DNA from 2 places in the Sphingomonas sp. MJ1 (PH-R8) genome. Region 2 is predicted to be linked to the other one. Evidence: predicted binding sites of a transcription regulator. Region 2 holds the regulator's gene; the other holds the start of a gene.
What was found. Region 2 encodes LexA, which represses DNA repair genes until DNA is damaged. Its sites were predicted from a motif close to GTTCCNCNCTTGTTCT; they were not measured.
Positions count from the first base shown of each region.

Region 1: a site for LexA is predicted at 1,858-1,873, ahead of VPH46_RS04235 (ImuA family protein). Genes of this name have one in related genera too.

Region 1 covers NZ_JBBEFX010000003.1:218,064-222,726, forward strand. The annotation lists gene VPH46_RS04230 (M3 family metallopeptidase) at 1-1,750, opposite strand, end outside; gene VPH46_RS04235 (ImuA family protein) at 1,940-2,659, shown strand; gene VPH46_RS04240 (Y-family DNA polymerase) at 2,577-4,663, shown strand, end outside.
Region 2 covers NZ_JBBEFX010000004.1:75,936-80,598, reverse strand. The annotation lists gene VPH46_RS04925 (ComEC/Rec2 family competence protein) at 35-2,221, shown strand; gene lexA (transcriptional repressor LexA) at 2,618-3,292, opposite strand; gene VPH46_RS04915 (molybdopterin molybdotransferase MoeA) at 3,347-4,525, opposite strand; gene moaC (cyclic pyranopterin monophosphate synthase MoaC) at 4,522-4,663, opposite strand, start outside.

The sequences.
Region 1 (4,663 bases), on a different contig from region 2:
TGTCGAAGCCCTGGTTGAAGGTCGACGACTTCTCGATCTTGTCCACCAGCGCCTGCGGCATGGGTGCGCCCGTCTGATAGTGCTTGGCATAGCGATCGAGCACGTCGCGGGTCAGCAGCCAGTTCTCGTTCACCTGGCTGGGATACTCCACGAAGTCGCGCGGCGTGCCGGCGAGCCCCGGATATTTCACGTTCTGCAGGAAGCTGTGGATGGCGTGGCCGAATTCGTGGAACAGCGTGGTCGCGTCGTCCAGGCTGATCAGCGTCGGCTGGCCGGGGGCGCCCTTCACGAAGTTGTTGTTGTTGGACGCCAGCACGTTCTTGTGGCCGCCCAACTCCTGCTGCCGGCGATAGGCCGTCGCCCAGGCGCCCGAGCGCTTGCCCGAGCGCGCATAGGCATCGAAGTAGAAGACGCCGACATTGTGCCCGTCGCGCTTGTCGGTGACGACAAAGGTGCGCACCGCCGGATCGAAGACCGGGATTTGGCCGGTGTTTTCCTGGAAGTCGAGGTCGTAGAGCCGGCCGGCGGCGTAGAGCGCACCCTGGAGGATGTTGTCGAGCTGGAGGTAGGGCTTCACCTCGCTTTCATCGAGGTCGTACTTCGCCTTGCGCACTTTCTCCGCGTAGAAGCGATAGTCCCACGGCTCGATGGTGATCTTGGTGCCGCCCTGGTTGGCGAGCGCCTGCATGTCCGCAACCTCCTGGTGGACGCGCGCGACCGCGGCCGGCCACACGCGCATCATCAGCGACATGGCGTTGGCCGGGGTCTCCGCCATGGTGTCGTCCATGCGGTACCAGGCGTGGTTCTGGAAACCGAGCAGCTTGGCGCGTTGCTGGCGCAGCTTCAGGATCTCGGCGATCGTCGCATTGGTGTCGTTGGCGCCGCCGTTGTCGCCACGGTTGACGAAGGCGCGCCACACCTTTTCGCGCAACGCCCGGTCGGTGGCATAGGTCAGCACCGGCGCGACGGAGGAGCGGGTGTTGATGATCGCCCACTTGCCGGGAAGCTTGCGTTCGTCGGCCGCGGCCTTGAGCGAGGCGACGAAGCTGTCGGGCAGGCCCGCAAGTTGCTTGGCATCGTCGACGACGATCCAGGTCTCCTCGTCGGCCAGCACCTTTTCGCTGAAGCTGTTGTAGGCGACCGACAGCGCCTGGTTGAGCTGGGACACCTGCGCCCGTTGCGCATCGGTGAGCAGCGCGCCGCGACGCACGAAGCTGCGATAGGTGCGCTCCAGGAGGCGCAGCTGCTTGGGATCGAGCTTCTGGCTGGCGCGGCCGTCGTATGCCGCCTTCACCCGCGCGAACAGCTTGGGGTCGAGATAGAGCTCGTCATAGAAGGCGGAGAGCTTGGGGCTCCACTCGCGGTCGATCGCCTGCACCTCCTTGGTAGCGAGGTTGCTCGAATAGACGCCCCACATCGACTCGACGCGGTCCATCGTGTCGCCGGCGAGTTCCATCGGCTCGATCACGGTCTGGAAGGTCGCCGGGCGCTTGTCGTCGCGGATCTTGAGTACGTCGCGGCGCAGCTCGGCCATGGCGACCGGGAAGGCGGCGGGGAACATCGCCGGCGTCACCTTGTCCCAGGGCGGCACGCCACCATAGGGACCGCCCCAGGGGGCGAGCAGCGGGGTTGCATCGACGGAAGTCGAGGAGGGGGCCGCAGCGGCGGAAGTCTGCGCCATGGCGGCTCCTGCAGGGAAAAGGGCGAGGATCGTGGTCGCGGCCAGAACGGCGCGCAGGCGTGCGGTCATCAGGGGCTCCGATAAGGGTCGCAGGCGAGCCTAAGCATCGGGAAAGGAATGGCAAGCCGGCGCCCGCGCAAGGGTCATGCGATCGGCGGTTGACTCGGGAGCGCATTAGAACAGAATAGGAACATATCGAGTCCCTCGTGAGTCCTAGCTGTTGTCGTGACCCAAGCTCAAGCCCCTGTCCTGGACGCCTTGCGCGCGCAGCTGCGCGCCATCGAATGCGGCCGCTATCGCCGGCGCGAGGTGCTGCCGTTCGGCGTGCCGGCGCTCGACGAGGTGCTGGCCGGAGGTGGGCTTGCGCTCGATGCGCTGCACGAGGTGGCAGGCGCCGGACCGGACATGGCCGACGATTGCGCGGCGACGCTGTTCCTGGCGGGAATTGCCGCACGCGCCTGGGGTCCGGTGCTGTGGGTGGTGCGCCGCCGAGACCTGTTCGCGCCGGGGCTCGCACAGGTCGGGCTGGGGCCGCACCGGGTGCTCTATGCCGAGGCTGCCGACGATGCCGAACTGCTCCAGCTGATGGAGGAGGGGCTGCGCCACCGGGGTCTCGGCGCGGTGATCGGCGAGGCCAAGCGCGTTTCCATGACCGCCACCCGCCGGTTGCAGCTGGCGGCGGAGGGCGGGCGCACCATCGCGCTGCTGCTGCGCCGGCACGGGCGCGCGGGCGCCGATCCGCTGGCGGTGCCCTCGGCCGCAGCGACGCGCTGGCGGGTGGCATCCGCGCCCTCGACGCCGCTGCCGGTGGCCGGCGTCGGCCGCGCCCAATGGAACCTTGCGCTTGTCCGCCAGAAGGGCGGCGAGCCCCGCGACTGGACCGTGGAGGCATGCGATGAAACGGGTCGCTGCGCTCTTCCTGCCCGACTGGCCGATCGACCGGCTGCGGCAGGCAGAGCGAACCGCCGCGCCGCCTGAGGCGGGACGCACGGGCTCCGCCTTCGCGGCGATCGGCCGGGTGGCCGAGGCCGAACGCGCCAGCCAGTGCTCCGTCCCCAAGGAGGGCGGCTGGCGCCCCGGCGCGCGCTGGGCGCGGGCGGAGGTGGAGGCTGCGATCGAGCAGCTGCCCACGCACCAGCGCCCGCCGCAGCGGGAGCTGGGCCGTACCAGCGTAGCCGCCGACAATCCCTTCAAAGGCGAGCGGCCCTTCAAGGACGTTCATCGCCAGGGCCGCCCGCTCGACGCCTCGCCCGCATCCGCCGCCTGGGCCGCAGATGCCGAGGCCGTGGAACGGGCGATCGCGGCGCTGCCGCTGCACCAGCAGCCGCCGTTCCGCGAGCTCAGCCGGCGGTCGGAGGTGATGGACCATCCGTTCAAAGCGATGCCGCCGGACGAGGGCGGGTGCAGCCATCACGCACTCGCCCAGCCGCAGGCGTTCCCCCGATCGGACCGGCCGACGCTGGCGCAGATGGCGGCGATGCCGGCAGTGCAATATCCGGGCGAGGGGCCGCACCCGGACGCGCACGGCCGCGAGCCGATCGCGGGCTATGCCGCCGCGGGCCGATTCTTCCAGACCGGACGCACGCTCGGCGACCTGGTCGCGCGGGTGTGCGTGGAGGAAGTGCCCGGTAGTCCTGTCGCGGCAAGGGATACCGTGCCGCTGGTCACCGCCGCCCGCCAGGGAGGACGCGTGGCAATCGCGGCGGCGTCTCCGGCGGCGCAGGCACTGGGGCTGCGGCCGGGTATGGCGCTCACCCAAGCACGCGCGCAGGTGCCCGAGCTGCAGGTGCGCGATGCCGATCCGGCCGGCGACTGCGCCGATCTGCGCCGGCTGGCGATGCTGCTCGCCCGGCGCTGGACGCCGGTGGTCGACCTGTCCGATCCCGACGGGCTGCTGCTCGACCTGACGGGCGTCGCGCATCTGCATGGCGGTGAGGCGCGCATGGCACTGCGGCTGGTGCGCCTGCTCGCGCGCCATGGCGTCAACGCCTGCGTAGGCATTGCCGATACGGCCGGTGCCGCCTGGGCGCTGGCCCGGCAGGGTGGGGCAGCGGTGCGGATCTGCCCGCCCGGTGCGCAGGCCGAGGCGCTGGACCCGCTGCCGGCCGGGCTGTTGCGGCTTCCGGAAAGCGCGATCGAGCTGCTCGCCCGACTGGGCGTGACGACGATCGGCCAGCTGCGGGCGCTCCCTCGCGGGCAGTTGGCGCGGCGGTTCGGCGATGCGGTGCTCGCCCGGCTGGACCAGGCGCTGGGGGCGCGTGCCGAACCGCTCGACCCGGTGGTGCCGCCGGAGCGCGTCCAGGTCCGCCAGCGCTTCGCCGAGCCGATCGCCACCGCAGAGGCGATCGCGCACTGGCTGGGCGAACTGGTGCCCCGGCTGGTGGCGGTGTTGCGGAAAGCCGGGCTGGGCGCACGGCAGGTGGAACTGGTGCTCGACCGCGTCGACGGCGTGCCGCAGCGGCTGCGCATCGGCCTCGCGCGTGCCAGCCGCGACTCCGAGCATCTGTTGCGGCTGCTCGGGCGGCGAATCGAGACGGTGGAGCCCGGCTATGGCATCGACGCCATGGCGCTGCACGTGCGTCGCGCCGAGCCGCTGGGCGCGGAGACTCTGGGTGCCGCGCTGGTCGAGGACACGCCGCCGGACCTGGGGCCGCTGGTCGACCAGATCGTCAACCGCATCGGCGCGCAGCGCATGTGGCGGGTGGTCCCGGTGGAAAGCGATGTGCCCGAACGCGCATCCACGCGGGTGGCGCCGCTCGACCCCGCCGACACACCCGCGGCGCAGCTGCGCGAGGACGACGTTCGCCGGCTCGACGGTCGCGAGGCCGACCACCCCTGGCACCTGCGCTGGCCGCGTCCGGTGCGCGTGCTGCGCCGGCCCGAGCGGCTCGATCATGTCATGGCCGAACTGCCCGACCAGCCGCCGCGGCGCTTCACCTGGCGCGGGGTGCCCCATGTGGTGGTGCATGCCGACGGGCCGGA
Region 2 (4,663 bases):
GCGCAACTGCGCCTGCTCCCAAGCTCGAACAATCATGGCCACATCAGCCGCGCCCGCCCCTAGCACGGCCCCTCCGAGGCTTCAAATCAACCGGCGGGTGTATTTTTTGCATGTGGTCGAGCGGTGGCTTGAAGCCGAGCGGGACCAGTTGCCGCTGTGGATCCCCGTGGCACTCGGCACGGGCATCGCCGCCTGGTTCGTGCTGCCCAACGTTTCCTCCTGGATGGCGTTCCTCCTCTGTGCGCTCGGCGTCGGTGCGTCAGGCATGGTCTTTCCCACCGCCGGGCGGCTCGGCCGGATCGTGGCGGGTGCCGGGCTGCTTGCGGCGCTCGGCTGCGCGCTGGTGTGGTGGCGTGCCGAGCGCGTCGCGGCGCCGGTGCTGGCGCGGCCCGGCGTCTTCGCCCTCACCGCGCGCGTGGAGCGGGTGGAGCCCCTGCCTGCGCGCGAGCTGGTGCGGCTCCGGCTCGCGCCGGTCGACATGCCCACGCTGCCGCCGATCGTGCGAGTCAACGTGCCGCAGGAAGCACTTCCGGTCGGCGCAGGACCCGGTGCCGTCCTGCGGTTGCGCGCGCGACTCGTGCCCCCGCCGCCGCCTGCCGTACCCGGCGCCTATGACTTCACCCGCGTGGCGTGGTTCGACCGCGTCGGTGCGACGGGCCGCGGCTTCGCGCCAATCGAGGTGGTGACGCCGGCGGTCACCCCCGGCGCCGGGCTGCGCAACCGCCTGGCCGCCCACATCCAGCAGCAGGTGCCCGGCAGCGAGGGCGGAGTCGCGGCCGCGCTGGTGACCGGAGACCGCGGGGCGATTGGCGAGGATGCGGACGAGGCGATGCGCCGCGCGGGCCTGGCCCACCTCCTGTCGATCAGCGGCCTCCACGTCACGGCTGTGGTGGGCGCGACCATGCTGTTGCTGCTCCGCCTGCTGGCGCTGGTGCCGGCGCTCGCCCTGCGGGTGCGCCTGCCGCTGGTGGCGGCGTCCGGCGCCGCACTGGCAGCGATCGGCTATACCTGGCTGTCCGGGGCCGAGGTGCCGACCATCCGCTCCTGCGTCGCCGCGCTGCTGGTGCTGGCGGCGCTGGCGATGGGCCGGGAGGCGATCACCCTGCGGCTGGTCGCGACCGGGGCTTTCCTGGTGCTGTTGCTGCTTCCGGAGTCGCTTGCCGGTCCCAGCTTCCAGCTGAGCTTTGCCGCCGTCACCGCGATCGTCGCGCTCCACGAACACCCGCGAGTCCGCCGCTGGTTCCAGGCGCGCGACGAGGGGCTGCCGCGCCGGCTACTGCGCGGGCTCGGCTCGCTGCTGCTGACCGGCATCGCGGTGGAGGCGGTGCTGATGCCGATCGGCCTGTTCCACTTCCACAAGGCCGGGCTTTACGGGGCGCTTGCCAACATCGTCGCGATCCCGCTCACCACCTTTGTCGTCATGCCGGCGGAGGCGCTGGCACTGCTGCTCGATCTCCTCGGCCTGGGAGCGCCGGTCTGGTGGGTGGTAGAGCGCGCCCTGTCGCTGCTGCTCTGGATCGCGCAGACGGTCGCAGCCGCGCCAGGCTCCGTCGCGGCGCTGCCGTCGATGCCGGGCGGAGCGTTCGGGCTGATGGTCGCAGGCGGGCTGTGGCTGGCGCTATGGCGCACGCGCGCGCGGCTGCTGGGGCTGGCGCCGTTCGTGGCCGGGGCGCTGTGGGCGCTCGCGACGCCCGCGCCGGACCTGCTCGTCACCAGCGACGGCCGGCACCTCGCCATCCGCACGCCCCAGGGAGGCATGGCGATCCTCCGCGACCGGGCAGGCGACTACGTGCGGGACACCTTGGGGGAGGGGGGCGGTGTAGAGGGCGAACTGCCCCCGCTCGCCGAGCAGCCTAACGCCCGCTGCACCGCCGACGTCTGCGTCGTCGATGTTGCCGCTCGCGACCGCATCTGGCGCGTCGTCGCCACCCGTAGCGGCTACTTGCTTCCGGTGGGCGACCTGATCGCCGCATGCCGCGACGCCGACATCGTCGTGAGCGAACGCCGTCTCCCGCGCGGCTGCACGCCCCGGTGGCTGCGGCTAGACCGACCGGTGCTCGCGCAAACGGGCGGCATCGCCATCCGCTTCGATCCGCCCGAGGCGCGCCGGGCCCGCGCGCCCGGGGATCAGCACCCGTGGATCACCCCGCCGACGACGGCGCCCGTGGCGGATCGCTGGCCGCGGCGCAGAAGGAGCGGCCGGGACCACCCGTCTCCCTGACGCCGCACCGCGCCAGCTATCCACCTCCGCCTCGTCATTCTGACAAAGGCCGGGGTTGCTAGCCTCTCCCACGGCACCCGCCACGCATGCTCCTGCGGAGGCAGAAGCCCAGGTTGGGGTGCTGCACGTCGTTGTCCTGCTTGGACCCGGACCGCCGCCTACGCAGGGACTCGGCGTATCCGTACCTCTGCTCCGATGGCGAGGGTCCCGCCTCCGCGGGGCAGGATGATGTGCGCCGGGCGACCTGCTTCGCGGAGCCAACTCCCACGAGCCGCACGCTATGGCTCTTTGCAGAGCCATCACCCCTTCGCCCGAACGCGCAATGAAGACGGACCCGAGCCGGCCGCGACGCGTCAATGGCCGCAACCCGGTCACAGGGGAATTCGAGCGTCCGCCTCAGTAGCGGCGCAGCAGCCCGGCAAGCTTCCCCTGCACCCGCACCTGATCCGGGCGATAGCGCTGCGGATCATAGCTGCGGTTCGCCGGGTCGAGGCGGATCATCGCGCCTTCGCGACGAAAGTACTTCAGCGTCGCCTCGTTCTCGTCGATCAGCGCAACCACGATCTCGCCATCCCGCGCCGCATCGGTGCGGCGGACCAAGGCATAGTCGCCGTCGAGGATGCCCGCCTCGACCATCGAGTCCCCCGCGACCTCCAGCGCATAATGCTCGCCCGAGCCGAGCAGCGCGGCCGGCACCGGCAGCATCTGCTGGCCTTCCATCGCCTCGATCGGGACGCCGGCGGCGATGCGGCCGTGCAGCGGGATCTCGATAACGTCGTTGGCGGGAGCGGGCGGGGCGACTGGCGCGCTCCGGGCGGGCGCCGACTTGGCCGGCGCCTTCTTGGCCGTTTCCGGCCGGTCCGGCATCCGCAGCACTTCCAGCGCGCGGGCGCGGTTCGGCAGGCGGCGGATGAACTGGCGTTCCTCCAGCGCGCTGATCAGGCGATGCACGCCCGACTTCGACTTGAGGTCGAGCGCTTCCTTCATCTCCTCGAACGAGGGGGATACGCCGGTTTCCTTCAACCGGTCGTCGATGAAGCAGATCAGCTCGTGCTGCTTGCGCGTGAGCATGCGGTCCTCCGTCGGAACAGATATGGAACCTTTAGGAAACGGAGCCGCCCCCTGTCAACCGATATCCAGGATTTCCACCGAGTCGCCCGCGTTTGCCGCGGCCGCATGGGGAGGACGCACGATCAGGCAGTCTGCCCGGGCGAGCGTGCGCAGCATGGAACTGTCCTGCGTAGGGGCGGGGAAGGCAACCCCGTCGCGCAGCTGAGCGCGCAGGTGATCGGCCCTCCGGTCGTTCGCGGCCAGCGGCGCGCCGAGCGGCACCACGCGCCGCCGCGACAGCGGATCGGCCGCGCCCGCGAGCGTGCGCACCAGCGGCAGCAGGAACAGCGTTGCCGTCACGAATGCGGAGACCGGGTTGCCCGGCAACCCCAGCACGACGGCGTTGCGGAGCCTGCCCGCCATCATCGGCTTGCCCGGCCGCATCGCGATGCGCCAGAAGTCGATCCGCGCGCCGGCCGCCTCCAGCGCCGGCCGCACCAGATCGTGGTCGCCGACGGAGGCGCCCCCCGTCGTCACCAGCACATCGGCATCCACCCCGGCGAAGGTGGCAGTGAGTGCGGAGAGGTCGTCCGGCAGGATGCCCAGGTCGATCCGTTCGACGGGCAACCTCCCGAGCAGACCCGCCAGCAGCACGCCGTTGGACTCCGGGAGCCCGGCGTCGGGAGGTGAACCCGGTGGCACGAGTTCGTCCCCCGTGGCCGCGATCGCCACCCGCACCTGGCGCCGGACGGGAACCATGCCGTGTCCGCCGACGGCCAGCAGCGCTGCCGCAGCCGGCGTGATCGCCGCGCCCGCCGACAGCAGCCGCTCGCCTGCGCTGAAATCCAGCCCGGCCGCGCGCACGCTGCTGCCGCGCCGCGGTGGTCCTTCGCCCGCCAGCATCAGACGGCTGCCCTCGCGCGCTGCCTCTTCCTGCACCAGCACGGTGTCGGCGCCCTCGGGCAACGCGGCCCCCGTGAAGATGCGCGCCGCCTGGCCTGCTCCCACCAGGCCGCCGAACGGACGCCCGGCCGCGGACTCGCCGATGACCTCCCACGGCCCCGGCAGGTCGTCGAAGCGGATCGCGTAGCCGTCCATCGACGACAGCGCGCGCTCGGGCTGGGTGCGCAGCGCCGGCAGATCGTCGGCTGCCCAGCGGCCGATGGCGTCGCGGATTGGCACGGTCTCGACCGCGACCGGCGCGGCCAGACCCAATACCCGCGCCTGCGCCTCGTCGAGCGGCAGCAGGCTCACGCCTGCCAGTCTCCGGACTTGCCGCCCGATTTGGCGAGCAGGCGCACGCCGTCAATCACCATGCCGCGGTCGAGCGCCTTGGCCATGTCATAGACGGTGAGCAGCGCGACCGATACGGCGGTCAGCGCCTCCATCTCC